DNA from 2 places in the Spirochaeta isovalerica genome. Region 1 is predicted to be linked to the other one. Evidence: riboswitches for the same ligand, from Rfam matches in the RefSeq annotation. Region 1 holds a riboswitch; the other holds the start of a gene.
The links. A riboswitch is a leader RNA that binds a small molecule or an ion and turns the genes downstream of it on or off. The one in region 1 is predicted to bind molybdenum cofactor.
Positions count from the first base shown of each region.

Region 2: it holds a riboswitch for molybdenum cofactor, as region 1 does, so the genes downstream of both, HNR50_RS13050 (aldehyde ferredoxin oxidoreductase family protein) here and HNR50_RS10185 (Ig-like domain-containing domain) in region 1, are expected to answer to the same signal.

Region 1 is NZ_JACHGJ010000003.1:123,676-139,195, reverse strand. Features, by position in the region: gene HNR50_RS10215 (beta-galactosidase) at 1-1,637, shown strand, start outside; gene HNR50_RS10210 (HesA/MoeB/ThiF family protein) at 1,673-2,356, opposite strand; gene HNR50_RS10205 (hypothetical protein) at 2,366-3,172, opposite strand; gene HNR50_RS10200 (ABC transporter substrate-binding protein) at 3,159-4,250, opposite strand; gene HNR50_RS10195 (ABC transporter ATP-binding protein) at 4,247-5,065, opposite strand; gene HNR50_RS10190 (FecCD family ABC transporter permease) at 5,065-6,078, opposite strand; gene HNR50_RS10185 (Ig-like domain-containing domain) at 6,082-6,501, opposite strand; molybdenum cofactor riboswitch at 6,495-6,615, opposite strand; gene HNR50_RS10180 (hypothetical protein) at 6,684-7,385, shown strand; gene HNR50_RS10175 (ArsR/SmtB family transcription factor) at 7,487-7,834, shown strand; gene HNR50_RS10170 (heavy metal translocating P-type ATPase) at 7,847-9,913, shown strand; gene HNR50_RS10165 (GNAT family N-acetyltransferase) at 9,960-10,379, shown strand; gene HNR50_RS10160 (aldo/keto reductase) at 10,569-11,486, shown strand; gene HNR50_RS10155 (methyl-accepting chemotaxis protein) at 11,515-12,804, shown strand; gene HNR50_RS10150 (nitroreductase family protein) at 12,885-13,673, shown strand; gene HNR50_RS10145 (acyl-[acyl-carrier-protein] thioesterase) at 13,663-14,406, shown strand; gene HNR50_RS10140 (sigma-54 interaction domain-containing protein) at 14,464-15,520, shown strand, end outside.
Region 2 is NZ_JACHGJ010000005.1:7,080-22,599, reverse strand. Features, by position in the region: gene HNR50_RS13075 (cache domain-containing protein) at 1-1,729, shown strand, start outside; gene HNR50_RS13070 (DUF1576 domain-containing protein) at 1,760-3,022, shown strand; gene HNR50_RS13065 (hypothetical protein) at 3,024-3,407, shown strand; gene HNR50_RS13060 (TetR/AcrR family transcriptional regulator) at 3,516-4,145, shown strand; gene HNR50_RS13055 (TetR/AcrR family transcriptional regulator) at 4,169-4,753, shown strand; molybdenum cofactor riboswitch at 4,802-4,920, shown strand; gene HNR50_RS13050 (aldehyde ferredoxin oxidoreductase family protein) at 4,927-6,657, shown strand; gene HNR50_RS13045 (hypothetical protein) at 6,659-7,099, shown strand; gene HNR50_RS13040 (MoaD/ThiS family protein) at 7,106-7,330, shown strand; gene HNR50_RS13035 (sensor domain-containing diguanylate cyclase) at 7,362-8,882, shown strand; gene HNR50_RS13030 (ABC transporter permease subunit) at 8,879-10,219, opposite strand; gene HNR50_RS13025 (ABC transporter ATP-binding protein) at 10,216-11,130, opposite strand; gene HNR50_RS13020 (TetR/AcrR family transcriptional regulator) at 11,195-11,797, opposite strand; gene HNR50_RS13015 (substrate-binding periplasmic protein) at 11,895-12,557, opposite strand; gene HNR50_RS13010 (ZIP family metal transporter) at 12,809-13,624, shown strand; gene HNR50_RS13005 (glycosyltransferase family 4 protein) at 15,112-15,520, opposite strand, start outside.

The sequences.
Region 1 (15,520 bases):
TAGCCGGAAAATTGGCTGAGCGTTACGGCAAACGGAAATCCCTCGCCCTCTGGCATATCAATAATGAATACGGAACCTACTGTTATTGCGAAACCTGCCGCCAGGAGTTTATAAGCTGGCTGAAAGAGAAATACAAATCCCTGGAAAATCTCAATGACAAATGGTACACGGCGTTCTGGGGTCATACCTATCACGACTGGGATGAGATTCAGACAGTTTCCGCTCTTTCCGAACTGCTGCCGGGCCGGCTGGGGGATCGGGACGGCACGACGTTTCAGGCCATGACCATTGATTACCACCGCTTCATGTCGGCCAGCATAAACAGCTGCCTGAAAAACGAAGCCGATGTTATACGGGGTATTACGCCGGACATTCCCATAACCACAAATATCTGGGGGATAACACCCTGGATCGATCTTTTCGAACAGGGAGAGATTATCGATGTGGCATCCTGGGACAGCTATCCCTCCAATACGGAACACTGGTCCGGTTCCTCTTTCCGCCACGATATCGTCCGGTCCATCAAAAAAGGGGAAAACTTCATTATTATGGAGCAGACTCCAAGCCAGCAGAACTGGCAGGATTTCAACGCCCAGAAGAGACCCGGAGTTATGCGTCTTCTCAGTTATCAGACGGTGGCCCACGGATCGGAAGGCCTGCTGTTTTTCCAGGTCCGCCAGGGGCGGGGCGCCTGTGAGAAATACCACGCGGCACTGATTCCCCACGCGGACCGTCTCGATACGCGCATGGGACGGGAACTGAAGGAACTGGGAGGGGAACTGGAGAAACTGGGTGACACTCTTCTGGGAGCCCGGGTGAAGACAGATGCGGCTCTGGTTATGAACTGGGACAACTGGTGGTCGGTAAACTATTCGAGCGGCCCCTCCATCGACCTGAATTACTTTGATATTCTCCTGGAATACTACCGGGTTCTGAACAGCCTGAATATTTCCGTGGATATCGTCCGTCCCGGCGATGATCTGCAGGGCTATAAAATGGTTGTCGCGCCGCTTTTGAATATGGTCAGGATGAGCGAGAAAGAAAACCTGGAAAGCTATGTGGCTGCCGGCGGATACCTTATCACCACCTATTTCAGCGGTATAGTCGACGAAAACGACCAGGTTTATATGGGAGGCTACCCCGGTGCCCTGAGAAATCTCACAGGAATATGGGTAGAGGAGGTAGACGCCCTCTATCGGGACCAGACCAATCAGATAGAGACAGGCGGAGAGAAATACGATTGCGGTCTTATTTGCGAAGTCATCCACCTGGAAGGAGCTGAAGCCATAGCCTGTTTCCGGGAGGATTACTATGCCGGTATGCCGGCGGTTACAGAGAACAGCTTTGGAAAAGGTAAAGTTCTCTATCTGGGAACGCAGCCCGACAGGGAGTACCTGAAATATATTCTGGATGATTACGGAGCCGCTGCGGGGATCGACAGAATTGTTGAACCTCAGGATGACCTGGAAGTAACAGTCCGCGTTAAAGAAGGGAAGCAATATCTCTTCCTTCTGAATCACTCCGATAAACTGAAAAAAGTTGATCCCCGGGGTTCCTGGACTAATATTCTAACGGGAGAGAAACTGCAGGGAGACCTCTCCATCGCCGGAAAGGATGTTCTCATACTGGAAAGCTGATCGGTTTTTTCCGAAAACCACCGGAAATCATGAGGCTAAAGGTTCATAATCTGATACCGGTTTTCCAGAAGATCGAAATATAACAGTTTATTTCTGAGTCTCTCCCCTTTCCCGAGAAGGGATTTGAGAACCTCGGCCGCCTGGAAACCGGCTACGACTGCGGGAGAGAATGAGGGATTTCCCGCTGTTCCGTCAACGATTGTATCTACCCCTTCGGGATAGATTATATCAAACAGCCTGTCTCCCGGTTCGATAAGGGAAACCTGACCGTACCAGCCGCTGATAGCCCCGTGAACCAGAGGGATGTTCTTTTTTTCCGCCCCGGACTGCAGAGCCAGCCTTCCCGGAATATTGTCAAGAGCATCGACAGCCAGGTCATATCCGTCGAGAATCTCCAGGACATTAACCCTGTCTATTTTTGTTTTCCGGGAAATGACTGTGATGTCACTGTTAATGGCGGCGCATCTTCGATAAGCCGCTTCCGCCTTGGACGAACCCAACAATTTTTCTTCCGAGAGAAGCTGCCGGTTCAAATTGGTCACATCGAAAATGTCGGGATCAACAGCTCCGATAGTACCCACGCCGGCTCTGGCCAGCAGCTCGATAACATAACCGCCCAGTCCCCCGCAGCCCGCGACCAGAACCTTTTTCCCCTTAAGAACCTTCTGTTCTGACTCAGATATTGTGGAACCGTTCCTTTTATATCTCTCAACAAGCATTAGGCTCTCCTAGAAAGCTTTTAACTCCTCTTTACTCCAGTTCGTCAGTCTCCCGTCTCTGTAACAGAGGAGGAGAACAGACTGGTGAAAGCGGAAGACTGTCTTAATTTTATCATAGAGAAAAACATCACAATCAGGCAATGTACCGTATCGTTTTGCTTCCAGAAATCGAGTTAAAGATGAAGGAGATCGATCTTCCGGCAGCTCTCCGGGATCTGCGATGATGACGCTATCGATCTGTTTGTGATCGACTATCTCTTTTAAGCTGTATGTTTTATCGGGACTTAAGCCTTCAAGTTGCCCCCGGAACCTCCCGTCGTCTCCCGAGAGTCTCAATCCGATTCCCGCCAGAGCTCCGATTATCCCGTCCCCTGTTCCGCCGTGCTCTGATAGAAAAACGCCGGCCTTATCCGCCAGTCCGTAGGCTTTCTCCTTGGTCAGAACCGCTGATTGCGCCATTCTGCCGAAATCCTCCAGCTCTTCCCCAAGGGAAAGATTATCCAAAACAGCAATTGCCAATCCGGGATCGGACCCGGAAGCGCAGGAGCCTACGAGGAAATCCGCAGCTTTTTTCCGGATCCCATCCAATGAATCCGGTTCAATTTCGGCGGAGAAACACATAGTGCTGTTGTGCGATGTATAGGGCACCCGCGGATCCACCAGAAGCTGATGCCGGGAAATGGCCTCGGTGGCACCCCATTCTCTTTCACGGAAATAACTGCGGAATTCCTCCAGGATGTGCCCTGTGCCGGGGCTTTCCAGATTGTCCGTATCATCCATGGCGATCAGTATCTTCATCTTCTTATTCTTCCGCACGAACAGCTCCTTTGGGCATTCTCATCCCCTTTCCCGACAGAATGGACTCAATCATCACATCGTCCGGCCTATAGTCAAAGAAAGTACCGTAGAATTTCCGGATCTCCTCATGCATATCCAGGTCGGGAAAATAAGCGGGATAGAGCGTCGAGGCCGTCCAGAGAAGAGCCAGCGGAGTTTCCATACCCCCGGGATGGCCCCACCGGGATATGCCCACGGGAATCTGGTAGACTTTTCCCTTGCGGACCGCTTTGAGACCGCTCCACTTTTCACTTCCCAGAATATAATCCCCGACGCCTTCCTGATTGTAAATAATGACATCGGGATCCCAGAGGTATATCTGTTCAAGCGAGGCGAAGTGCTTATTATCGTGAAACCGCAATGGATCGTTGATACTCACATTGATCACACCGGCTGCGGCGGTCCACTGGGCTCCGAGCGTCCCGGGAGCATCTGTCCGCGACGCTTCATTTACCGAATGAAAAACCCGGAGCTTTTCCTCTTCTTCAAGGGAAACCAGAGCCTCCTCCACCCGTCGGAAAGCATCATTGTAAAAGCTGTTATATGCGGCGGCTTCTTTCTCACGGCCTATAACGGCTCCGATAATTTCAATTGCTCTCTGCTGTTCTTCTACGGTTTCGTAATCGATAACGATATAGTCCAGGCCGAAGCGCTCCAGCTTCTCGACCTCCGTATCGAGAAGAGCCGTCTCACCTTTGAGGAAAATCACGTCCAGGTCCAGCTTCAGCAGTTCTTCGATGTTGATAATTCCGTCATCGGAAGGTATACCCGCTTCGGCGATATGGGGATTGATCTCAATAAGGAGACGGTCTCTCTTTGAACCGTATACGACGGCTTCGATATCATCGCCGCGACCGAGCATGGTAACCACATGGGCCGTAAAAGCGTAGAGACATCCTATGCGCTCGATATCATCGGGAATGGAGACCTCTCTTCCCCAGCTGTCTATAACGGTTTGTCTCTCCGGCAGGGCACTCTTTTCCAGTTCATCATTCTGTCCCGCGGAAACCAGTATAAAAAAAAACGAGATCACAATGATGATTCGGCCTGTTTTCATGTCTGACTCCTGATAATTTCCAGAGGGAAGAGGCTTGTCAGGTTTCCCTCCTCGTTTTTAAGCTGGACGGCTTTAATCCCGTAGAAGGATGCCATATTTTCAACTGTAAGTATTTCCCGGGGCGTTCCGGAGATAAGACGACCCGATTCGTCCATAAGAACGACTCTGACAGAAAGATCCCGGTTTGCCAGAAAAAGAGCCTGGTTAGGAGAATGGGTCGACATAAGGACCCCTCTGTTACGGCTTTCCGCCAGTTCGTGAATCATTTCCAGAAGTACGAGTTCGTTCTTGAAGTCAAGATGGCTTGTCGGCTCGTCCATAATGATCAGAGGCGACTCCTGAACAAGGGCCCGGAGAATCAGAACGATCTGAGTCTCCCCTCCGGAAAGCTCCCTGTAATCCCGTTCCGCCAGGGACAGCCGGCCGGTTTTCTCCAGAAGATCCCGCACCATCTCCCGATCCTCTTTTCCGGGTGCTTGAAAAAAACCGAGATGGGCTGTCCGTCCCATGAGAATAACATCGGCAACGGAATAGGGAAAATGCTTTTCATGAGTCTGGGGGACATAAGCCGCCATTCTGGCGATTTCCCGGGCTTTCATTTCCGCCAGATTTCTGCCGCCTAACTCTATAACTCCTTTCACCGGAGAATGAAAGCCCAGAAGCGTATCGATCAAAGTCGTTTTTCCACAGCCGTTCGGCCCCAGAAGACAGGTTATTCCGCCCTTCTCCAGTTCAAGGGAGAGATCGGAAAAAACCACCCTTTCGCCATATTGAAAAGTCAGATCGCGGGCTTCAAGAAGATGTTCTTTTTCCATTACCACCCCTTCACCTTCGTTCGGGTCAGGAGATAGATGAAGAAAGGCGCTCCCACAAATGCGGTTAGAATCCCCAGAGGCATTTCGCTTCCCGTGAGCAACCTGGCCAGATCGTCAACAAGAATCAGAATGGCCCCTCCGGCGGCGAAACTGAGGGGAACGACTTTTCGATTGTCGCTTCCCACCACCATTCTGACCATGTGGGGGACAATCAGCCCGATCCACCCGATAACGCCGGCGACCGAAACGGCGCCTGCCGAGGCGAGAGAAGCAAAAACAATTACCAGCCCCCGGATCATGTTCACATGAATCCCCATGGATCTGGCCTCGCGGTCGCCCATGGAAAGGACATTGATTCTGTAGCCGAGCACCACCAGCCCGAAAGCCCCAGTAATCATGGGGATTCCCGCCAGTAGAATATCGCTGTATCTCGCCGATGCCAGACTTCCCATAAGCCAGAAAACAATAGCCGGCAGTTCTTCGAAGGGATCGGCAACATATTTAAGAAAGCTGATCATGGCGGAAAAAAGGCTTCCAATGACCACGCCGCCGAGAACAAGAGATATTCGAGTCTCGGAACGGGTGTATTTTCCTACGAAAAAGCTGAGAACGACGGCCAATATCCCGAAAAAAAAGGACAGGGGATAAATAAAAGGAGTCCTGCCGAAAATCACGATAGCCAGAGCAGCTCCGAATCCCGCTCCCGAGCTGACTCCGAGCATACCCGAGCTGACCAGAGGATTGCGGAATACGCCCTGAAACGCCGCACCGGAGGTCGCCAGGCTCCCTCCGACAAGAAAACCCAGAAGTATGCGCGGCAGTCTTACATAGAGAACGATTCCTTCGTGAACGGGATCGGACGCCCGCCCCGCAAGAGCGTTGGCCAGAACAGAGAAAACTTCTGCCGGCTTGAGCGGATAACGCCCCAGGCAGAGAGAGAGAATCCCGATGAGGAGCAGGGAGAGAACAGTCAGAAAAAAAACGAGCCGCTCACTCCTTTTGCTGATAAACATTTTCTATTTAACAGTAGTAAATGTCAGCTCGACCGGTTCTGCAAGGGAAGACCCGTTTTTAGCCTGAAATGTGGGGGCTATTTCCAGAGTGTAAAGAGTTCCTTTTTCAAGGGGCGACACAGGGCGGACGGCAATCATCCTTTTCTTCTCCGGCTCAAGCTGATCATCGGGAAAAATAACTTCGATTTCGAGAACCTTTCCGTCACCGTCCCTTAAGACTATAGAAGCCTTATTGTTTTCCTGTACCGAAAGATTGACGACATTATTGGAAAATTCCAACTCAAGAACCGCATCAACAGAAATACCTGAAGCTCCATTCTCCGGAGAGGAAGAACTCAGAGAGAGGGGTTTGTTCCCCGCGACAAGGGCAAAATGGAATAAAACAAAAACGATAGAAGCAACGATAATCCTTTTACTAATCATGAAATAAATCTCCTTTCCACAGGGAGGCATGGCCGTTTCCCGCCATACCCTATCGACTGCATGCCATTATCCCGCTTGATTTTAGGCTGAGACAGTTCGAAGATATTGTTATTGTTTCTTAATACTATGACGGGCCAACATAACGGTCAATGTTTTTCTTAAAAGGGGATATAATAAAACATATGAAAACAACAACAGCTATCGCATGCTTTTTAATGACATTAACGACAGTATTATTCAGCCAGGATTTCCCGGTTATACCCGATGGAGAGGTGATACGGTACAAAACCCTTATGGGAAAGAGAAACAGCCGGATAGAATATTCCAGCCAGTCGATCTATCGCATAAGGGAAGAAAACAGAGACTTCTTCCTTGTAAAAACGAACTCCAGCGATCAGCTTACCGAAACGAGGATCACCACAGATTCCTTCATACCAGTAGCCTTGAATAAAACTGTTTACGGCCAGAGAAGCGATATAAACACCAATGTCTCGCTTTTGAAAGAACCTCAGCTTTCACCCGATGAAATTGCCGTTCTGGACACCAATGATCTTGCCAATGTCTTAAGAGCCTACCCCTTCACAAATCCCAGAGATATGAACCTCATTTTTCTGGCGACAGGTCAGGAAATGGAAAACATGTCATTCAGCGTGACTTACATCGGGGAAGAAACCATAACTCTGAACAACAGGCAATACGATTCCTGGAAACTGGAAATGAAGGCTGAAATGAGTGGAGCCATGGCTCTGTTCTCCTCTATGATCCCCAAAACCTATATGTGGTTCAGCAAAGAGGACTCGCGACATCTTCTCAAAATGACAGGCAGCAGAGGACCCGGGGCTGAAAACGCCATAACACTGGAAATGATCAGTTACACGAAATAGGGACTCAGAGCGGTAAGGTCATTGACAATTTGCAGTTTCGGCAGTATTTTTTATTTGAACACTTGAACATATGCTCAATTGTTCAACAAAGGAGAGGGAAATTGAAAACTGAATGCTGCATAAACCGGGAAAATGTCGACGCCGTCGAGCGGGACCTTATTCCGGAAGAGGATATTGTCGATATCTCAGAGATTTTCAAACTGCTTGGAGACCCTTCCCGTATGCGCATTGTCGCGGCTTTACGGATTAAGGAACTCTGCGTGGGGGACCTGTCGGCTCTCATGGAAATTTCCATGTCCGGTGTGTCCCATCAGCTCAGGCTTCTGAAAAAAAGTCATATTGTCAAAACCAGACGCGAAGGCAAAATGGTGTATTACGCTCTCGATGACGAACACATTGAAGAGATGATAGATGTGGCCCTTCTCCACATAAAACATAAAATTCGATAACAGGAACCAGATATGACAGAGTTGCAATTAGACGGTCTAAACTGCGCCAGCTGTGCGGCGAAAATAGAAGAATCTCTCAAAGCCAATGATTTCCTCAAAGAGGTCAATTTCAGCTTTGCCACAAAAAAACTGACAGTGACCAGTCATATTGAAAGAGAGGAACTGAAAGATCTCATACAGAGGGAAGTCGATAAAATAGAGGAAGGAGTCACTGTTTCATTCGGAGAAAACAGAGATCGGGAAGAGCTTTCCTTCTCCTTCCGGAAATTCCTCAGAAAGCACGGGTCCGTACTCTCAGGGGCCTTGATTTTTTTATCTATCACCATCTTCACCTTCCCCGATCCGGTCCGTCTCTTTCTATACGGATTATCCTATATTCTGATAGGAGGGGATATTGTATGGAAAGCGCTTAAAGATCTCATCAAAGGGAAACTCTTTGATGAGAATTTCCTCATGACCCTGGCCACGGTGGGAGCTTTTGCTCTGGGCGAGTGGACTGAGGCCGTAGCGGTTATGCTTTTCTATAAAGTGGGAGAGGGTTTTCAGGATTATGCGGTGGATAAAAGCAGGAGAAGCATTAAATCCCTTCTGAACATCAGAGCCGAATTTGCCAACAGAATCAAAGACGGGGTGATATCCCGGGTTAAACCGGAAGATCTTGTACCCGGGGATTTGATTATGGTGAAAAACGGTGAGAAAGTACCGGTTGACGGTCTGATCAGAGAAGGGAAAACGCGCTTTGATACGTCGGCTCTGACAGGGGAAAGCCGTCCCCGCTCCGCGACGGAAGGAGAGGAAATCCTGAGCGGATTCATCAACAGAGGAACGCCCGTGGTAGTGGAAGTCCGGAAGGAATTCATCAATTCCGCTGTTTCGAGGATTCTCCATATGGTGGAAAACGCCGCGGGGAAAAAGGCCGTGACGGAGCAGTTTATTACAAAATTCGCTAAAATCTACACGCCCATTGTCGTCACCGCCGCCCTTATCCTGGCTTTTGTTCCCCCTCTTTTATCCATGGGAACCTTTGGCGATTGGATTTCCAGAGCTCTCATCTTTCTTGTTATCAGCTGCCCCTGCGCTCTGGTTCTCAGCGTGCCCCTGGGTTATTTCGGAGGCCTGGGAACGGCCAGCCGGAAAGGGATCCTCATCAAGGGCGGCAACTATCTCGAAGCCCTGAACAATACCGATACATTCGTATTTGATAAGACCGGAACTTTGACCAAAGGGAATTTCTCCGTTGAATCCTATAGTTCCGACGAGGTACTGGAGCTGGCGGCCCTGGCAGAACAGCATTCCACTCATCCCATAGCACGGGCCGTAATGGAAGCCTACGGAAAGGCTCCCGGTCTGCATGATCTTTCGGGAGTGGAAGAAATTCCCGGCTGCGGTATAAAATGTGTATACAGGGACAAAGAACTTCTGGCGGGAAATGAAAAGCTCCTCCGGACTTTCGGAATTGAGCATTCGATACCCGCTACGACAGGGGAAACGACCCTTATCCACATAGCATATGACGGCCGCTTCAAAGGGACGATCAATATACGGGACGAGATAAAACCCTCTTCAATCGGGCTCAGCGCCAAATTGAAAGCCCTCGGTGCAAAAAAGACAGTCATGCTTACAGGGGACAGGGCTGCCATTGCAAAGTCTGTTGCTGAAGAGCTGGAAATTGATGAATACAGATCGGAACTCCTGCCGGAGGACAAACTCTCCTATGTCGAAGCAATGACCGCACAAGGGAGGAAAGTGTTATTTGCCGGAGACGGTATCAATGATGCACCCGTACTGGCTGGGGCCCATATCGGTGTGGCCATGGGCGGGCTCGGCTCGGATGCGGCCATTGAAGCGGCTGATATAGTCTTAATGACAGATGAACCTTCCAAACTCATCGACGCTATGCATATCGCGCGGAAGACAAGAAAAATCGTGCTTCAGAACATTGTGTTCGCCCTGGGGGTCAAACTCTTCTTTCTCTCTCTGGGAGCGCTGGGCATGGCGACCATGTATGAAGCAGTTTTCGCCGATGTGGGTGTAGCGTTACTGGCCGTACTGAATTCCATGAGGATTCTTAAGGAATAGCCGGAAGATTGTTTCATTTTTTAACAATTAGAGATACACTGGATTCATGCTTGAAACCAGAGACGGCTACACAATTACCGATTCCCGAGACAATATCGACTGGCTATTTATTATCCGGTCTCTCCAAAGCACCTACTGGGCGGAGGGCAGACCGGAAGAGCTGATCAGGAAATCCTTTGACAATTCCGTTGTTCTCTCCCTTTTCCATGGAACCGATCAGGTCGGTTTCGCCAGGATCGTCAGCGACTACGCCTGCTTCGCCTGGCTGTGCGATGTTTACATTTCACCGGACCACAGAGGCAGAGGATTGGGTAAATTTCTCATGTCTGCCGTTGCCGGGCATGAATCGACTCAGGTACGCATGACAATTCTGGCTACGAAAGACGCCCATGGACTCTATGCGAAGTACGGCTTTGAACGACGGGAAATGATGTTTCTCAAAAAAGAATATGATACATTATTATGATTAATCGAATTGGTCTGCAGTGATATACCCTGCGTAGATGGAAGTTTTGACCTTATCATTCCCAATCACTATCTCTACCACAGCGGCGATCCTGAATCGTTACTGCTTTAGATCAAACGGGTTCCCGCTCGCGGCGGTACTGGCGGAAATTATAGAAATCCCGCTATACTTGTAATAAGGAATAATGAAATGAAACAAATACCCGTTGCGGAAAGCAAACTGCAAATACCCGCAATCGCGCTGGGCTGTATGAGAATCTCCGAAATGCCGGTGAAAGATGTAGCCCGATTGATCGCCTGTTCCCTTGAAGAGGGAATTAATTTTTTCGACCATGCCGATATATATGGCGGAGGGAAATCCGAAGAGGCCTTTGCGAAAGCCCTCAAAGAGCTCCCGATTTCCCGTGAGAATATCATCATCCAGTCAAAGTGCGGCATCAGAGAAGGCTATTTTGATTTCTCAAAAGGCCATATAATCCATTCGGTAGAGGGTATTCTCAAGAGGCTGGATACGGACTTTCTCGATATCCTGCTCCTCCACCGCCCCGATACGCTGATGGAACCGGAAGAAGTCGCCGAGGCATTTGACATACTGCACAAAAGCGGTAAAGTTTTACATTTCGGTGTCAGCAATCAGAATCCCATGCAGATAGAGCTTCTCAGCCGTTATGTCCGTCAGCCTCTGCTCTTCAATCAGCTCCAGTTCAGCCTTATGAGGACGGGCATGATTGACGCGGGACTCAACGTCAATATGAAAGTGCCCGCATCGGTGGACCATGACGGAGCGATACTCGACTACTGCCGGCTCAACGCCATAACCGTACAGGCATGGTCGCCTTTTCAGTATGGTTTCTTTGAGGGCGTTTTTGTCGGGAATGAGAAATTTCCCGAAGTGAACAGAGTCCTGGACAGGCTTGCTGAAGAATATGGTGTAACGCCGTCAGCTGTCGCCGTAGCGTGGATACTCCGTCATCCCGCAGGAATACAAACCATAATCGGAACAACGAAACCGGGCAGGGTTAAGGAAATGTCCGCAGCCTCGGGAATCGAGCTGACCCGGGAACAGTGGTATGAATTATACAGAGCCGCGGGAAATATCCTTCCCTAATGGGGTTTCATCATTTAATATTTAAATTATGAACATCAGATTCGAATGGATAAGAAGAACAACCATTATCTCCTTTCTTCTCATAATGCTTCTCACGGCGTCCGTATTTATATCATTCCCCTTTCAGATATACATCACATCGGTGCTGGCCTTACTGCTCGCCGGAACGGGAGTATATCATTTGATAGAAGCAAACCGCATTCAAAAACTTCTTTTCAGAACCAGTGACATCCTGACCAGAAGTACGGAACGGGATTTTTCCTCTCTCGATGACGGAGAGAAGCACATCATCAATCATGAGATTTCAAACCTCATAGAACAACTTGAAGATTCAGTAAAACAGACTGAAAATATCCTTTCGGAAAAAGACAAACTGGAAAAGGAAGCGGAAGAGCTGCGCCGCAAAGTAAAATCGATGGAACGCAACCTGAACCGCCAGGTTATCGAAGTCCGGGACAGGATGAGAGGAAACAGCGATGCATTCAATGAAATAATCTCCGGTCTTTCATCGCTGGTCGATGCCTGCGGAAGGGAAAAAGGGATGATAGACTCTTTGATGAAAACCTATTCCGGTTACAGCCGGCAATACGGCAGCATCAGGGATTCCGTTAACAATTCCCGTTCTATCTGCGGAAGAGAAGAATCAAGAGGCCGTGATGCCGAAACAGTCCTTAATGCTCTTTATGAGAAAGATGAAGAGAGGGTAGAAAAAATCCATACGGTTATACATGGAATCGGCAATATAAAAGAAGTCACCGGCATTATAAACGAAGTGGCGGAAAAAGCTTCTATTCTTTCGCTCAATGCGGCTATTGAAAGCGCCCATGCGGGAGAAGCGGGAAAGGGGTTTTCCGTCGTGGCGGAAGAGGTAGGCGTTCTGGCCGATATGACAGCGGAACATGCGGAAATCATAAATCAGGCGTTATTCTCCGTAACCGACACCATGTATGAATCGCGTTTTACTGAAACAGATAACGGCGAAGAGGAAACTTTTGCCGTCATCGGAGGAACCATCAGGGAAATGATCGCATCCTTCAGAGAGATCGATCAACTCCTGGACTTTCTGGGACAGCTGGAGCAACCGGAGGATTTTGACATATCTTCAGAAACCCTCAAAGACAGAAACAAAATAGAGAAAACGCTTTCTCTGCTCGAGAACATGAAGAAAGAATGGGAAATGACCCTTGAAGATATTACCAGGTTTCCCCTTTTCGAAGAGTCAGCGGACTTAAGCGGTGCAAAATCATCTCCTCTGACAAGACATGAAACAGCAATCAGACCTGTTGATGACTCGGTCGGCGGAGAAGAACTGGACTGAAAAAGCAATTTTCGGCATTTTTGAAAAAGACTTTAGAAAAAATAGTGTTTTTTATGATACTGTGATCCGTATATATGGATATGAACGGGACACTGAAATTAATCGACAACAGAAAATCGGTCCGCGCTTATGCGGATAAAGAAATCCCCCGGGATTTCAAAGACAGAATAATTGAAGCGGCCATGCGCGCCCCCACGGCGGGAAACATGATGCTTTACTCCATGATTGAAATTGATGATCAGGAGATGAAGGACAAGCTGGCGGTCAGCTGTGACAACCAGCCTTTCATTGCCAAAGCTCCGCTCCTTCTGCTCTTCGTTGCCGATTACCAGAGATGGGACGATTATTTCACGATTTCCGGCGTGCCCGAACTGATGGAAAGCCGGGGAGAACCGATGAGACACCCCGAAGAAGGTGATATGATGCTCGCCTGTAACGATGCTCTTATCTCCGCTCAGACCTCTGTTATCGCTGCCGAGTCCTTAGGAATCGGGTCCTGTTACATTGGCGATATAATGGAAAATTACGAATTTCACCGGGAGCTGTTCGATCTGCCCGATTACGCCTTTCCCGTGACTCTCCTCTGTTTCGGTTATCCTAATGACAATTACCAAGAAAAAAAGCCGGCTTCCCGGTTTCCGAAAAAATACATTCACTACAAAAATAAATATAAGAGACTCAGCCCCGAAGAGTTCAACGAGATGTATCAGCCGATGCAGGAGAGATATTTTTCCGGAGGCAAATATTTCGAAGGGGCATCAAACATCGGCCAACACTTCTACCTGCGAAAACATGCGAGTTCTTTTATGAAGGAAATGAACAGGTCCGTCAGGGCTGCCATGAAAGCCTGGAGAAAAAATGAATCTTAAAATCCAATCGGAAAGAAGGGTCGAATCTTTTGATGCGGACCTTCACAATAAACTGAAAATAAGCTCCATTTTCAATTATATGCAGGATATTGCAGCTAAACACGCCGATGAACTCGGCGTTGGATATCATGTTCTGCAGGAAAAGAAAATCTTCTGGGTTCTCTCCTGGGCGAAAGTGGAGATTGAAGGGCCTCTTCCATCCTATGGAGAATCCCTTACGATCGAAACCTGGGCCAAAGGCAAACACCGGCTTTTTTACATGAGAGACTTTCTGCTGAGAAACAACGCCGGAGAAATCATCATACGGGGAACTTCGGCCTGGCTGCTTCTGGATGCCGAGACCAAAAGGCTCACAGACCTGAACCGCATGGGACTCGATTTACCGGCTTTCCCCGATGAACATGCCCTTGAAGAGTATCCCGGGAAATTTGACTTTCACGGCGGAGAGGCTCAAATCAGCAAACGGAAAGTTCTCTATTCGGATATCGATATAAATAAACATGTCAACAATTCCCGCTATATAGAATTTATACTCGATTGCTACAATTACAGGGAACACGAGACAGGACAGGTCAAGGCGCTGACGATTTCTTACAAAGGCGAAACGCACTTTATGGATGAGCTGGAAATAAGCCGCGCCCCTCTTCCTGACGCTAAAAACTCTGATATCGTCAATGCTATGAGAGAAAGCGACGGAAAAGAAATCTTCAACTGCCTGATTGAGTGGAAATAGAATAAAAAAATCCTTTTCTCTCTCGTAACAGTTCCTACATTAATGTATGATAATCTCATGACTGCAACTCAAGACTCCATACATTACCGAAAACAGATTCAGAATATGACTCTTCTTTTTGAAGTCAGTCAGCTTCTGGACAAAAGCATGGACCTCACAGAGGTAATCACTCCGGTTCTCCAGACCATTTCCGACAGCACAAATTATAAGACGATAGTTCTGACGCTGATCGATGAAAACACCGGACAAATTTCCATTGAATCATCTCTCGGCCTATCGGAAGACGTTACGAAAGATGTCGTATACCGCCTTGGCGAAGGTATTACCGGTAAGGTCGTACAATCGGGCGAGGCAATGGTTATTCCCCATATCAACGAGGAAACCGATTATCTGGATAAACTGGACCAGCGCAGCGGGAAAACAGAGGATCGTTCATTCATCTGTGTCCCGATCAAGCAGGGATCGAAGATTCTCGGCGCTCTGGGAGCCGGACGTCTGTTTACCAGTGAAGCGGAGCTAGATGAGGACCTCCGGATTCTGACGATTCTGGCATCCCTTATAGCCAGAGCTGCTGAATTGAGAAAAAAAGCGAGTGAGGAAAAGAGACGGCTGACCCAGGAAAACAACCGTCTTCATAGGGAACTCAAGGAAAAGTACCGCCCCGACAATATGATCGGAAACTCCCAGAATATGCAGGAAGTCTACTCTCTGATCAATCAGGTTTCGAAAAGCGACGCAACTGTCCTGATCCGGGGGGAAAGCGGAACGGGCAAGGAACTGGTGGCCAGCGCCATCCACTACAACAGCCTCAGAGCCGATAAACCCTTTGTCCGCGTCAACTGTGCCGCCCTTCCCGAAAGCGTTATTGAAAGTGAGTTATTCGGACATGAGAAAGGCTCCTTTACCGGGGCAGTATCGACAAGGAAAGGCCGTTTCGAGATGGCTGACGGTGGAACGATCTTTCTCGATGAAATTGGAGAGCTCTCCCATATGACTCAGGTCAAGCTCCTCAGGGTTCTTCAGGAAAGGGAAATTGAGCGCGTCGGTTCCATGAACACCATTAAAATAAATGTCAGGGTCATTACCGCCACCAACAGAAACCTTGAAGAGGAAA
Region 2 (15,520 bases), on a different contig from region 1:
TTCCGATTTTCTGGCCAGTCTGAGCATAGGAAAAAACGGAAAAGCCTTTATTCTCGATAACACGGGCAAGGTTCTGGCCTATCCCGAAAAAAGTCAGCTTACAGTCAATACCGATGATGATGCTGTTCATCTGGCCACTATCGGCGAACTGGAAGACGAAGTGAGTAAAGCGGCTTATGAAGCCCTGCAATCGAAAGAATATGAACTGGATGAAAAGAGCGAGCTTTTTTTCACCTTTAATTATGAGAATCAGGTCTTCCATGCCATGTTTGCTCCCTTCAAGGCTTCTTATTGGCCCTGGTTGCTGGGAATCTATATTCCCGAAGATGACTATATCGGAGCTTTGAAAAAAAACAGAACCTCTTCCCTTATCATATCCCTGTCTCTGGGGCTTGTTACCATTCTTATCGGATTTTTCATAACCCGGTCGATAGTCCAGCCCCTTATCCGTCTGCAGGGCGCTGCGAAATCGGTGGGCAGCGGTAATCTGAAAAGTCCTCTCAATATTGAGACGTCCTACAGGGAAGTGGATGAAACCGCCAGAGTTTTTGAACTGATGCGTATCGAACTGGAGGAGAAATCGCGCATAGAAGAGCAGCTTCAGCAGACCCAAAAGGTCGAATCCATCGGCCGGCTTGCCGGCGGGGTAGCTCACGATCTGAATAATCTATTGACTCCGATACTGGGCTACAGCGAAATGCTTATGAACAAAATGGAGAACGAAGCCCTGAAAAGGCAGGTCCAGCAGATCTTCAAAGCGGGTGGCAAAGCCCGTGATCTGGTTCAGCAGCTACTGGCCTTCAGCCGCAAACAGGAGCTGGAGTATAAGCCGCTTGATCTCAACAAAGTGGTTACGGGGTTCCAGAAACTTCTCAAGAGAACCATACGCGAAGATATTTCCATTGAAATTGTAGAATCGGAAAAAACACCCATAGTCATGGCCGATCCCGGACAGATCGAGCAGGTTATTCTCAATTTATGCGTCAATGCCCAGGATGCCATGCCTGCCGGAGGAGTTCTCACTGTAGAGTTGACAGTTGTGGAAATGGAGAACAGTTCGGGACGGAAGTACAATAATATCGAAAAGGGGTCTTATGTTCTGCTGGCCATCAGCGATACGGGACAGGGGATGGCGCCGGAAATCAAGGATAAAATCTTCGAACCCTTTTTCTCTACGAAGGGCGAGTTCGGCATCGGACTCGGACTTGCCACGGTATATGGTATCGTGAACCAGCATAACGGCGATATCCTTGTCTACAGCGAACCCGGACGGGGGTCGACCTTTAAAGTCTATCTTCCCTTGAGTTCGGAAAATCTGCCGGCGGAAAAGAAAGAAGCAGATGGAGAAAACCGACGGGGGTCTGAAACAGTTCTAGTCGCCGAAGACAACAGGCAGGTTAAAGAACTGACGGAAACCATTCTGCGGGATCTGGGATATAATGTCCTGAGCAGCGCCAACGGCACGGAAGCTATAAATGTTCTCTCAACCTACAAGGGGAAAGTGGATATCCTTCTTACCGATGTCATCATGCCCGATATGAACGGCAGAGAGCTTTATGAAAAAATATCCCGGAGCCGGAAAAATCTGAAGGTCCTGTACATGTCGGGTTATGCCGACAAGGCCATGGCACAGCAGAATATTCTGGAAATGGGTTCTCTGTTTATCCAGAAACCCTTTTCCATGGGAAGTCTTGCCAAAAAGTTGCGCGAAGTCATAGAAATGGATTGATAGACACTATATTTCATGTAAGAATCCCATATGGCTCAAAAAGAAATCAGTAACCATACTTATCTTCTGATAATTCTGTCCTTGCTTCTGACAGGAATGATCTTTACCGGTCTGGCCGATTCCGGCATTAGTGCGACCGCGAAAGGTTTTTTGAAAATACAAACACATCCGGCCAGGCTTATTAATGATTATATTGAAATCGCCGGTACCGGCGGAGCCCTGTTGAACGGAGCTCTTGTAGGGGCTATTGGCCTTCTTTTGATTCTGGTGTCCCGGATACCCCTCTCGGGACCGACTTTCGCCGCTGTTCTGACTATGGCGGGTTTCGGTCTTTTCGGAAAAACCCCTCTCAATATCCTACCGATTTTTTTCGGTGTATATCTATCGGCCCGGCTTGTGGGAAAAGGTCTCCGTGACTATCTTATGATCGCCCTTTTCGGAACGGCTCTGGCTCCTCTTGTCAGCACTCTTGCCTGGGAACTGGGACTGCCTCCTCTGGCGGCTGTTCTTGCCGGTACAGCCGGGGGGATCGTTACAGGTTTCTTTCTTCCCGCCATCGCTGTTTCCATGCTCCATCTCCATCAGGGGTATAACCTCTATAATATGGGGCTGACCTGCGGTTTCTTCGGGCTTTTCGCCGCCGCACTTTTACGGGGATTCGGCCATGAATATGCCGGGGCTTTTTACTGGTTCGAGGGGACAAACCCCTATCTGTCACTTCTCGTTCCGGCCATGTCGCTCCTGCTGATCGCTGCCGGAATCGTCAGAGACGGGAGGAAGGTCTGGAAAGCCCTGAGAGAAATTCTTACCATACCCGGCCGTCTTCCCTCGGATTTTATCGATCTCGTCTCCGCGGGAGGAACCCTGCTCAACAGCGGACTGATCGGCTTGGCCGGTTCACTTTATATCTACCTTATCGGAGCGCCTTTTAACGGATCTGTTATCGGCGGTTTGCTTACCATAATGGGTTTCGGGGCTTTCGGTACCCATATTTCCAATGCCTGGCCTGTTGTTACCGGTGTCATCCTGGCTACTCTGGCTACAGGGAATTCCCTTAATTCCCCCGGCCCTGTTCTCGCGGCGATTTTTTCTACGACGCTGGCTCCCCTGGCCGGAGAATTCGGTATTCCCGCCGGTGTGGCGGCCGGTATCATTCATCTCCTCATGGTGCTCCAGACGGGGGCCTGGCACGGCGGCATGAATCTCTATAACAATGGTTTTGCCGGAGGTTTGACGGCATCTCTAATAATTGCTGTTATTCAGTGGTACAGAACGAACAAAGAGGAATTCTGATATGAAAAGAAAAGACTTCATTCTCCATCTTATCGGGGAAATCTCAAGTTATATTCTCCAGGGCGATCCCATGAGGATGGTTATCTCCCTTCATCAGGAGGAAGACGGCCTTCATCTGTGCATTATCGATGACAACGAACACAGCGATGAGGAAATCAAAAAAATAGACAAGGCCCTCAACAGCCGGAAAAGACCCGAACTGGCCAGCTATTACGGCGCTATGACCGGTCACGACCTTCTGGGCTCCTCCAGGCTCAATCTTCTGGGGTGGCAGCTCAAGCACTGCGATGTTGCCAGAACCGGCAGTGGTATCAAGATCGATCTCTGGCTGGGCGGCGACCGCTTCGACAGCCGGAAGTTTACCATACCTGAAGGGAAAAATTAGTTTATTTTTAATTTTGTTCTTTTTTTATCGATAAAATAAAGGTTCCCCCTTTTCAACCGTTGCCTGAGTGTGAAAATTTTTGTATGGTGTACCTTATCGAGTAATTTAATGATGTTTAACCATATAGAAGACAAAACGCTGAGCCGTACCGTTATAAAAACCCGCCGACGCATCCTGGAAGCATCGTTCGAGCTTTTCGCCCGCAACGGAATTTTCAGGACGACAATGGTGGATATCGCAGACGCCGTCGGCTTGACCCGGAGAACGCTTTATAATCATTACGATACCAAAGAGGAACTCGCTCTTCTCCTTCACAAACTGCTGTTGAATGATGTCCTGGATAACTGCAACTACAAACTGCAGCCTGGAGACATGAACAAAGAGGGAATCAAACACTGTCTTGTCTCGCTTTACAATTATCTCATCAAGGATTCCGAACGACTGGCCTTTACTGTCTATTTCGATCAGTACGCCCGGGAGCGGAATGATTTAATAGGGGAAGAAAATCTCTTCGTCAACTATCTTCTGAACAATACGAAAATTATCGAGTATTTTACTCAGTTAAAAATTAATGGGAGCTTTAGAGATGCTTCCGTGGCTCCTGAATTGATGGCGAAAATATGTTTTGAAAGCCTGATCGCCTATCTTGAAAGGATCAGTTTCAGACTTGAAGCTCATAAAGAGCAGGGCATTGTCAAATATCACGATTACATTATGCTGATAGATAAGCTGCTTTAGGGCATTGAAGGAGACTCATAGTGATGGATCTCGGAATACTGGGCTATGACGATTCAAGGACCCTTAATAAAAAAAGAGGAGAAATCCTCGAAGCCGCCAAAGTTCTTTTCATCGATCAGGGAATTGACAGAGTTTCCATGCAGATGATTGCCGAAGCGTCCTCCATAACCCGTAGGAGCCTTTACAATTATTATGAATCCAAAGAAAAAATTGCCGTAGATATCCAGATTCTCAACCTGAGAAAAGTCAGTTTTTTCGATACCTGGAATATTCTGGGTAAACCGGCTGTTGAAGTGAAAGAGATTATAAAAGATATTCTTGAAAACCAGCTTCAGGAATATATGTTTATCAGCTGTTTCGATATCTTCTTCAGCAGGGGATATCCCGATAAAAAGTATGTGGATTTCATGCAGCGGGAGATCAGCACCAGGACATTTGTTTCCAATCAGGATCTGTCCCGTCCCGAATCTGTAGATTACTCCGAGTTCGCCACAATCGATATGCTTATTGCCTACACACAGAGATTGGTTATGAGGATTGTACGGGAATCTCTGTCTTTCGCGGTTGTAGAGGAAGAAGTCAATCTCATCTGTTCCCTCCTGACCTGATCCTTTAAAATCTTAACATTTACAAATCAGAAATGCATTGTATAATTATAAATAATCCATCTCCGAGTCTGTTTTCCTAAAGTCTTCTATGGAATGCAGACCGTCAGGGTCTTGTGGAGAAATCCCCCGGCCTCCCGTGTTTGGAAAGGAGAAATCAGACAAGGGAGAAATGTATGGATAAAATTTTACGTGTCAGGATGAGTTCCAAACCGGAATACTCTATCGAAGAAGTAGGCGACTATGCCGGGATCGGCGGGCGCGCTCTCACCTCAAAAGTCATTTTTACGGAAGTTCCTCCTCTCTGCCACCCTCTGGGGCCGGAAAATAAGCTTGTAATTGCTCCGGGGCTTATGTCGGGAAGCGCCGCGGCGATTTCCGGGCGTCTATCCGTCGGCTGCAAGAGCCCTTTGACCGGAACGATTAAGGAATCCAACGCGGGAGGTCAGGCAGCCCAGGTTCTGGCTAAGATCGGTTACGCCGCCATCATTCTCGAAGGGGAATCTCCTGAGGGAAAACTCTATACTCTAATTGTCAGGAAAGACAGCGTGGAAATCGTTCCCGCCGACGATATAACAGGCCTGAACAACTATGCGGCTGTAGAAAAACTTGTGGCCAAATACGGTGAAAAATGCGCTTATATGTCTATCGGTTCTGCCGGTGAAAGAAAGATGGCCAACTCATCAATCGCCGTAACCGATATGGAATTAAGACCTACCAGACATTGCGGAAGGGGAGGCGTCGGCGCCGTAATGGCTTCCAAAGGCATAAAAGCCCTTGTTCTCGATGATGCGGGCTGTTCCGTCAGAAAGCCTGTTAATGATGAGGCTTTCAAAGCCGCCAACAAAGAGTTTATCGCCGGAATCAAGAAACACGCGGTTTCCGGACAGGGGCTCCCCGCCTACGGGACCAACGTCCTTGCCAATGTTATCAACGAAGCGGGCGGATTTCCCACTAACAACTTCACAACGGGACAGTTCGACAAAGTTCATAACATCAGCGGCGAAACCCAGGCTGAAACCGAAACTTCACGGGGCGGCCTGGCTACCCACGGATGCCATCGCGGCTGCGTTATTCAGTGTTCCGGTACCTATGTGGACAAAGATGGAAACTATATAACCAAGCAGCCGGAATACGAAACAGTCTGGGCTCACGGAGCCAACTGCGGTATCGATGACCTGGACGCCATCGCCAGAATGGACCGTATGGATGACGATTTCGGATTGGATACGATCGAAATGGGCGCCACCATCGGTGTGGCCATGGAAGCGGGACTCTGTGAATTCGGAGACGCCGAAGGCGCGATGAAACTGGTCAGGGAAGTCGGCGAAGGGACGCCTCTGGGTAGAATCCTCGGAAGCGGAGCCGCTGTTGCGGCCAAGACATTCGGTATCGAGAGAGCTCCGGTCGTCAAAGGACAGGCCATGCCTGCCTACGACCCGAGACCGATTCAGGGTATCGGAGTAACCTATGCCACCACACCTATGGGAGCAGACCACACGGCCGGTTACGCCATTGCCACCAACATCCTTAAAGTGGGCGGATTTGTCGATCCTCTGAAACCTCAGGGGCAGATCGAACTCTCTCGGAACCTGCAGATCGCCACGGCAGCCATAGACTCGACGGGAATGTGTCTCTTTATAGCTTTTCCCATTCTCGATCAGCCTGAAACCTTCAACGCTTTCGTCGATCTGATTAACGCATTCCACGGCCTGAATCTGACTGCCGATGACGTAACAGCCCTCGGTAAAGACATTCTGACCTGGGAGCGGGAGTTCAACAAAAGAGCGGGATTTACCAAAGAGCACGACAGGCTTCCCATGTACTTCAAACGGGAGAGACTGGCTCCTCATGATGCCATTTTCGACGTGACAGACGAAGAACTGGATCAGGTTTTCAACTGGTAATATGAAATATATCGGGAAAAATGAAAGCGGCAGTCTTATACTCACCATGGAATTGCAGAAAGGAGTTCTGGTTCCCTTTCTTGAAGAGGAAACGGTAACCGCTTTCATCCTCAGAGTTCTGAATCTCTCAAAGGATCAGATGGAAAAAGAGGTTCAGACTCTGATTCTCAATAACGGTTGTGTTGATGAGCCGGAGGCTAGGGTTCTGGCCTCCGGCGATACATTGGTGCTTTCCGGTGCCATGCCCGGGCTTGTGGGGGCTATGCTTAGAAGCAACAGCCCCATAAAAGCCATGAGGAACACCATAAGCGAAGCCTCTTCCGGAAGAGATGAGACTATGGCTGAAGGCTTTATCCGCCTGAAACTATTTAACACAGTTCTCACCGATCATAAAGAAGATGTTCTGCGCTGCGGTTTTTATATAGAGGAAACAGAGGGGTAGAGGATTTTGACTGTTGAAGTGAAGACTTTTGCCACATTGCGGACTGTATATCCCCCTGTTCCCGAGATGGAAATCTCCGAAGGGGAGTCTATCGGCTCCCTTGTGGACAGGCTGGGCATTCCCAGGGAGAAAATTACCATCATATTTATCAATAATATTCACGGGACATTCGACTCGCCTGTAAAGGGGGGGGATTCCATAGGCCTTTTCCCTCCCATAGGGGGAGGGTGAATTTTAAAGGATCATAACCGATAATTGAGTTATGCGCAGAACCAGAAGAAATGTCCTGATGATTCTCTTCGTTTCCATAATTTCTCTTTTGAGTGTATATCTGGGACTTTATTCCAATTACCTAAAAGATACTGATGAAATATACAGTCGATACGCAACAAAGCTGGAAAGAGAATCCGAAGCGCTTATCAGCCTCTATTCGGAGTGGGCCGTCCAGATCTGGGAAACGGAGATTAACACAGAGCCGGTTCTGACGCTGCTCCATAATGCTTATAATGCAAACGATGAAGCGGAAAAGGATGCCTATCGAAAAGAGCTCTACAAACTTCTTGAACCTTTTTATGCAAATCTGATCAATCATAATTTCAGACAGATCCATTTTCATGAGAAAAATAACCTGAGTTTTCTGAGAATGCACAGGCCGTCCCGTTACGGTGACGATCTGACAGGTATCCGCTATTCCGTCGAATCAGTAAATCAAACAAGAAAACCTCTATCCGGTTTTGAGGAAGGCAGGATCTTCAATGGATACAGGAATGTCTTTCCCCTTGAATACAAAGGGGAAAATCTGGGAACGGTGGAAGTCAGTTTCAACATGTCTCTCCTCATCAACAAGCTGGAGGAGCGATTTTACGGCAAAGCCCAGTTCATTATTCTCCAGTCTGTCATAGACGAAAAGGTGTTTGACGAAGAGAAAAGCAATTATATTCCCTGGCAGATGGACAGTTCTTTTCTCCTCGATAAAGGAATTTCTGAATCCTGTATTCTGGAAAATGTTGTTGAGGAGAGCGACAAAACCGCAATCAAAAGGATTCTTGATAAAGAGCTGAAAAGCAACAATGAGAGCTTTACCATTCATCTTCCCGGTGGTGAGGGATTGATTCTCTCGTTCCGCGCCGTCAGGAATTTTGATAAACGCATCGTCGCATATATATTTACCAGAAGCCCCGATGATAGCATTATCGATCTTCAGAAATCGTTCCTTATCATCTCCATAAGTTTTGCCCTGTTGTTTTTTCTCCTCTTGTTCTTTCTCTACTATTACAACAAATCAGAAAAAAAGCTGGAGGAACTGGTCATCCATGATCAGCTGACCGGAGCCTATTCCAGAAGGATTGTGCTTGAGAAACTGAAATATGAACTGGAACGTTTCCGTCGATACGGGGGGCCTTTCAGTATCGCCATGATTGATATAGACCATTTCAAAGCTGTAAACGATGAGCATGGCCATTTGGCCGGAGATGCTGTATTGAAAGAGATGGCCAGTCTTATATCGGGTAAAATCCGGACTACAGATATTTTCGGAAGGTACGGTGGTGAGGAGTTTTTATTGATTCTCCCTGAGACAGACTTGTCTATGGCTCACCAGGTCCTGGATCTGATCCGTATCGAGGTCGGAAATTTCCTGTTTTCCAAGGCCGGGCGGATTACCATCAGCATCGGAGTCGCGGAAGTGTCTCCGGAGGAGGCCGAGATTAATCCGCTTATAGAGGCTGCCGATACCAACCTCTATAAAGCGAAGAATGAGGGACGGAACAGAGTCGTTTCCTAAATCAGAATATCCTTTCTTTTGAAGATCCAGCCGCTGATAAAAAGAGACAATGCGGTTATACCCAGAAAAAGAGCGACTTTCCACCAGATAATACCGTAATCGGGAACACTGAAATCCGTATCCATCCAGGTAAACGGGCTGATGTATCCAATCATCTTTGCAGCGGGAGATATCGCCGATGCGGCTGATGATATGGAATTGAGAAAATAAAAGAAAAATACAATACCCAGAGAGGTCCCCAAAACGGATTTCCCTCTTTTAACCAGAAGAGAGAGGAGCAGGACCAGTGAACTCATGGCAAGGAGGAGCAGGAAGACATAAGTGCTGAGTATAAACATGACCCTCACACTATAGGCTTTGAAAATATGGGAATAAAAATCTGACGGCAGTTCGAGCAGCTTAATTGCCCGATCCATTGATGTCTCCGAATTACTGAACTGATTGAGAAAAAGAGACGGGTCGGCTTCGAAGAAGAGAAGAAACAATTCCGGCGATCGGAAGAAGTCCTCTTTCATCGACTTGTATTCCTCCATTTCTCCGCGGACGTTTTCGAGGAATTCCTCTCTCTTTTCAAGGGGGAAGGAAAAGAGGGACATATAGGGATCGGGATTCTCCAGTACGCCGGAAAAAAAGCCTTCCGGATCCTTTTCCGCTTCGCTCAGAAGACTGTTCATTGCCTCAGGGTCGAGATCCATCTCTTCCATCTCTCCTCTGTTGCCATTCAGAAGCCCTGCTGCATAAGACAGGGATAGAGACCCGAAACTGTCTTCGTTGATATTAAAAGCTTTATAGATAGAACCGGGGTGTCTTTCCACAGCGTTTATCAGAACCTTTTTATCCTCTGGAGATAGAAAGAGTGTCACAGGGGAATCCGCCTTTACAAAGTTCATGGCAACGAGGCTTGTCAGGAAGTAGAGAAGTGAAAGTATGGTTACATATGAGAGGAGGACAGCAGTCTTGCTGATGAATATCGACCTTCTGGAAACCGGTCTGGTATAGAGAAATTCAGCTGTTTTTTCCGCTTCCTCCTTTGCCAGAAGGTTCGCGGCCACAATGGAGACGAATATACAGGCGAGGAGGACGTTGTAGATAGAGTTGTATGTGACATAAAACCCTGTCAGGCTGGCCAGACTTGTCAGATCGGCTCCGAAAGCTGACAGCAGACCCTTCATCATGGGGTTTTCAAATAGCGCTTCCATCTGGAGCAGAAGGCCATCGGCGTTGATGGCCGGATAGAAGAGCATCCCGAAAAAAAGTATACCGCAAATGGAGAGGCTCCAGATGAGAAAGGATTTGAAATTCCTTTTCATTTCCATTGAATAGATTGTCAGATTCATACTGTATCCTCCTTTCCGTTGTAGTAATGCATAAAGATTTCCTCAAGACCGGGATCCTCCAGGACGGCGTCTTCAAGTGGCAATTGAGAGAGGTTTTTCATCAGGTCCCGAACATTTCCCTTGTAGAGTCCTTCGGCACCCCGCTTGTTGAGGCTTAGCTGAAGAACGCCCGGTGCCGCTTTTTCCAGCTCTTCAGCGGAAAATGACGTGCCTCTCGGAAAAATAAGACGGAAGCGTTTCAAATAAAGCTGTTTCAGTTCCTCCATTCCGCTGTTTTTTATGATTTTCCCTTCTTTGATTATGGCCACGCGGCTGCAAAGTCTTTCCACTTCCGACAAAGTATGGGAGGAGAAAAAAATAGTGGCGCCCCGTTCCTGTTCTTCCCGGAGTATTTCGTAAAAGCGAGACTGCATCAGAGGGTCGAGACCGCTGGTCGGTTCATCGAGAATAAGGAGCTCCGGCCGATGTAGAAGAGCCTGAATGATGGCTACTTTTTTTCTGTTTCCCAGAGACAGGTCTTTGATCGACCGGTTTGTATCCAGGTCCAGCCTTTCGCAGAACCGGGTAATAATGCTTTTATCTTTCACCTTGAAAAGACGGGCGGAATAATCGAGAAGTTGCCCGGTTTTTAATCCGTCGTAGTAATTCAGCTCCGATGGAACGAAACCGATCCGCTGCCTGAGAAAGTCTCCCGAGGAAAGAGCATTCTCGCCGAATAGCCGGACGTGTCCCGAATCGGGAAAAAGCAACCCCAGAATCGTCCGGATTGTTGTGGACTTCCCCGCGCCGTTGGGTCCGATGAAGCCGAATATTTCTCCCCTGGAGACGGATAGATTCACATCGATGATTCCCCGGGATTTCCCGTAGGATTTGGTCAGACTTTCTGTTTCCAGAACCGGACTGTCTTCCATAATTAACTCCTATGTAACTATATGACTTATATCTATTAAATGGTCATACGGTTGGTAAAAAAACTTATTCCTCAATCAGCTTTTCAATAGACGACTGGAGGAGAAGGTCAACAACGGATGGAAAAACATCTTCTCCTATATCCTTTTTGTGGAGGTAGAGGAAAAATAGTGCCCGGAAAACACCAGTAACCAGTTTAGGATCGTCCACTTTCAACTTGCCTTTTTCTTTCCAGGTATCCACGAGTTTCGATGCGAAATCCACATCGGCATCCATAGCGATCTGAAGCTGCTCCGGAGTAAACTTCTGCCAGAGATAATCGAATTCGTCTCCGCTTAAAAGCCGCCGGATAAAGGGGTCGCTGTCCACCTGTTCCATAATGGATGAAATAACTGATTTCAGCTGTTTTCTGGCATTATCGCTGTTTTCACTGAGTAGATCGTACATTTTTTCGTGCTGATCCGTTTCATAATGCCGGATAATGGCGAAGTAAAGGTCCTCCTTGGAAGAAAAAAACTGGTAGAAAGCCCCTTTGGATATTCCCGACTTCTTTGCCAGATCTTCGACACTGGTTTTTTTGATCCCGTACCGTCCGAAAGCTTCTCTTCCCGTTTCCATCAGCCGGATACGGATATTCTGTTTTTCCTGATCGGTAAAACCTCTTGGCAAGTCATCCTCCTGAAATCATATGACCAAAAAAGTAAATATAGTCATATGTTAGCAGGAGAAAGATAAGAAGTCAACATTTATTGCATGAAAAACATAGCTACTGATATCTTTTCAATACAATATCGTACAGTCCTTCATCTTTCAAATCATCCAGAGCTTTCTGAAACTGTTCGATCAGTTCATCATCAGTATCTCTGTGAAATCCGAAATAGTGAAACCCTTCACTCAATACATAAACGCTTTCGAAATCTTCGGGGTTCAATCCTTCCTGCGTCATTATCCAATGCAAGACATTCTCGTCATAGGCAAAGAGATCGATCCTTCCGGTTTTTAACTGCAGAAGGCTTGAAAGGGCGCTGCTCGTCAGTTCAATTCCTTCCCGGTCAAGTCCGAAGAGATCCTGGAGAAGCTGTTCTCCTGCGTCATCCCGGATAGCTCCGGTTCTGTATTTCTTTATATCATCGGGAGATGATAGGGATATAAGCGAATTTTTTCTGGCGAACAGGACATTTTTACTGGAGGAGATCGGACCTACCCATTTGAACAGATTTTCCCTTTGAGGTGTTCGCGTTATGGCGAAAAGAACAGTCTTTTCCTCTTCCAGCAACATTTTGTAGGAACGGGCCCAGGGGAGGATGCGTATGTCCTGTCTGGTTTGCCGGGAACCCAGCTTATCGAGGCATAGAACCATAAGATCGATGGAAATTCCCTGAAGCCGGCCATTCAATTCAAAGTTGTAGGGAGGAAATTCTTCGCTCATCAGGTACAGATCGTCAACATTCTGAGCAAAAATGCGGTCTATTGCTGTAACAGTCAGTAAAATGATGAATAATATTGATAATTTTGTTTTATATTTATACCAGTGGCTCACATTTATAAAGTAGTTGAGAATCCTGGGAGTATCAAGGATAAAGAAATAACATTTCCAGCTATTGATAATTATTCTTAATAAGAATTGCCACACATTATAAAATTGATTAATATCTGAATAACAACATGGAGGATGCATTTATGATTCAATGGTTATCTCAGTTTCACCCTGTTATGCAGGCTTTGATTGGAACCCTCTTTACTTATGCCGTTACAGCCCTGGGCGCCGCGATGGTTTTCTTTTTCAAATCGATTAACAAAAAGGTGCTCAACGGTATGCTCGGTTTTGCCGCAGGGGTCATGATTGCCGCCTCCTACTGGTCTCTTCTGGCTCCGGCTATTGAAATGTCAGCGGAATTCCCCGGGGCCGACTGGATTCCCGCTGTTGTAGGTTTCCTTCTCGGGGGAGCTTTCCTCTGGATTGTCGATAAAACGCTGCCCCATGTACATCCCGGTTTTAAAAAAGGAGAGCAGGAAGGGGTTAAATCAAGCTGGCAGAGAAGCGTTCTGCTTGTCCTGGCTATAACCATACACAATTTCCCCGAAGGCCTGGCTGTCGGTGTGGCTTTCGGTGCTGTCGCGGCCGGTATTCCTTCCGCTTCCATTGCGGGAGCTGTCGCTCTTGCCATCGGTATCGGGATTCAGAATTTTCCTGAAGGGGCGGCTGTATCGGTTCCTCTCAGACGTGAAGGCTTATCGAGGAGAAAGAGTTTTGTCTACGGCCAGTTTTCCGGTATGGTAGAACCGGTCGCAGGAGTCCTGGGGGCCGCTTCTGTTATTCTCTTTCGGCCCATATTGCCCTACGCTCTGGCTTTTGCCGCCGGTGCCATGATTTATGTCGTTGTTGAGGAGCTGGTCCCCTCTTCTCAGGAGGATGAAGACCACAACGATATTTCCACTATAGGAGCCATGCTGGGCTTTGCGGTAATGATGACGCTGGATGTCGCTCTGGGGTAAGGAAACGGGTAGAAAGCCGGAATTCCCTTTATATAGGAGTTGTTTTCATATCATTTTTATATCTCTTAAAATAGCTTTCATTCTCATTATTGCTGAATTGGTGTTGTCCGGCATTACGCGTCAGTACACCAATAAAACTAAAATCGGAATCTGAGTTCGCTATTGTCGCATCTCCATGGCTGTCTCCGGCCAGCAGGATTCCTCCTCTTTTCAGATATTGTTTTGCGTGCCGGGATACAAATTCCGCATGGTCGGAAATGAGCAGATCTACTGAACTCTGCAATGCATCAAATGGCTCTCTGTAATCTCCTGATAAAAATAGTATTGCAGGTTCTTCATTATACTCTTTGTATTTATCTAGGTATTTTAATATATCATCTTTGTTTGAGAAGATTTTTTCGCTCTTTTATCTGAATCCAGATATATAACCTCCGGAAAAATGAGAACCGGAATTAAAGAGCAATGTTCTTACCGTGGATATTGCCGCCGATTCCAAAGGGCGATTGATTGCCCTATAAAACATGCTTGCCTATAAAGGGAAATTGGCAAACATCGTAGCGATTCCAATGGTTATATAGAAAAAATCCCTATCTGAATTGTCGAAGGATCATCTATGAATAGCAGTAACATATTGTTTATTTCAGGTAATAACACCAAATAGGGTATAAAACGATAGAGCATAGTTTTTTTTACGGAATAGGATAGAATCCTCTTCACATCCGAATAGTCCTATCTTCCCATCATTTACGAGAGAATGAGCAGTAATCCCATTGTTGCGCCCATAATTATGCTGTAGAAGATCGTCATAATAATGCTAACAGCAGCATAGGCTTCAATATGTCCGGGAGTTAAATTTCGAATAAATGCCATGTTTATTACAAATACCATAAGCGCTTCGACAATCTACATTGTTTAGTCGCTTAGTCCGTTATAGAGAATTCTCAATACCAGATTCGTCACAGTTGCGATTACATTTATCATGAAGCTATACTTGGGACTGCCGTCATTCAAAATTAATACATCCATCTTTTTACCCTCTAACATTAAGGGAAAAGAGAAGGCAAATATCTTAAGATATGTTTCCGCCAGTTGGAAAAAGGGTCTTTCGCTCCGAGAAAGTAGACATCTTCCTCTGAGAAAAAGATAGAGGGTATGGCCATTGCCAACCCAGGACACCCATGAGGAGAAGAGTCCCTATGGAGACTTGGTTTGCTTTTCCCCTATTATTTCTGCCGATTAATAATCCCACAGAGGTGCCCATTCCACTTACAAAGAGAGAAGAAAAAGCGGCAATTAAGAACATCGGTGGACTAACAGGCGTAGTAACGAATAAAGCGCCGGCACCCATGAAAAGAGCGGTTATCAATCTATCAGCCCTATACATATTTGTGCTGAATACAGACCTGATAATCATGGGATTGGCATATTCCGGAAACAGCTGGTTATACAGATTTTCAGTATATTCAGGTTATTTTGGTGATGGTTGTTTATTTAAAGCTGCTGATTTGTCCCTGCAGTTTTTTCATTTCAACCAGAGAAAGCAGGTAAGACAGGGTCGATTCCGCTCCTTCGTTCCCGCTTGTTCTATCGATCTGCAAACCGTCACGGCATCCTCCCGTAAGGACATCGTACAATGGTTGGCCTAGATCATTCCTCCCAAGAAACCAATCGAAAGTCCTGCCCGCATGTTTTATCCAGTAAGATTCACCCGATGATGCAAAATAGGCTGCGATACAGGCGGATAGTGTCGCATGAGCCTCAATAGGCTGCTGATCATATAAGGCTCGCTCGGTCCCTTTGCTATAAAATCCATAGGAACCAACGGGGCGAAAGGATCCCGATTCGGAAGATTGAATCTTTAAAAGCCATCGCAGTGTTTCATAGCCGATTTTCAGG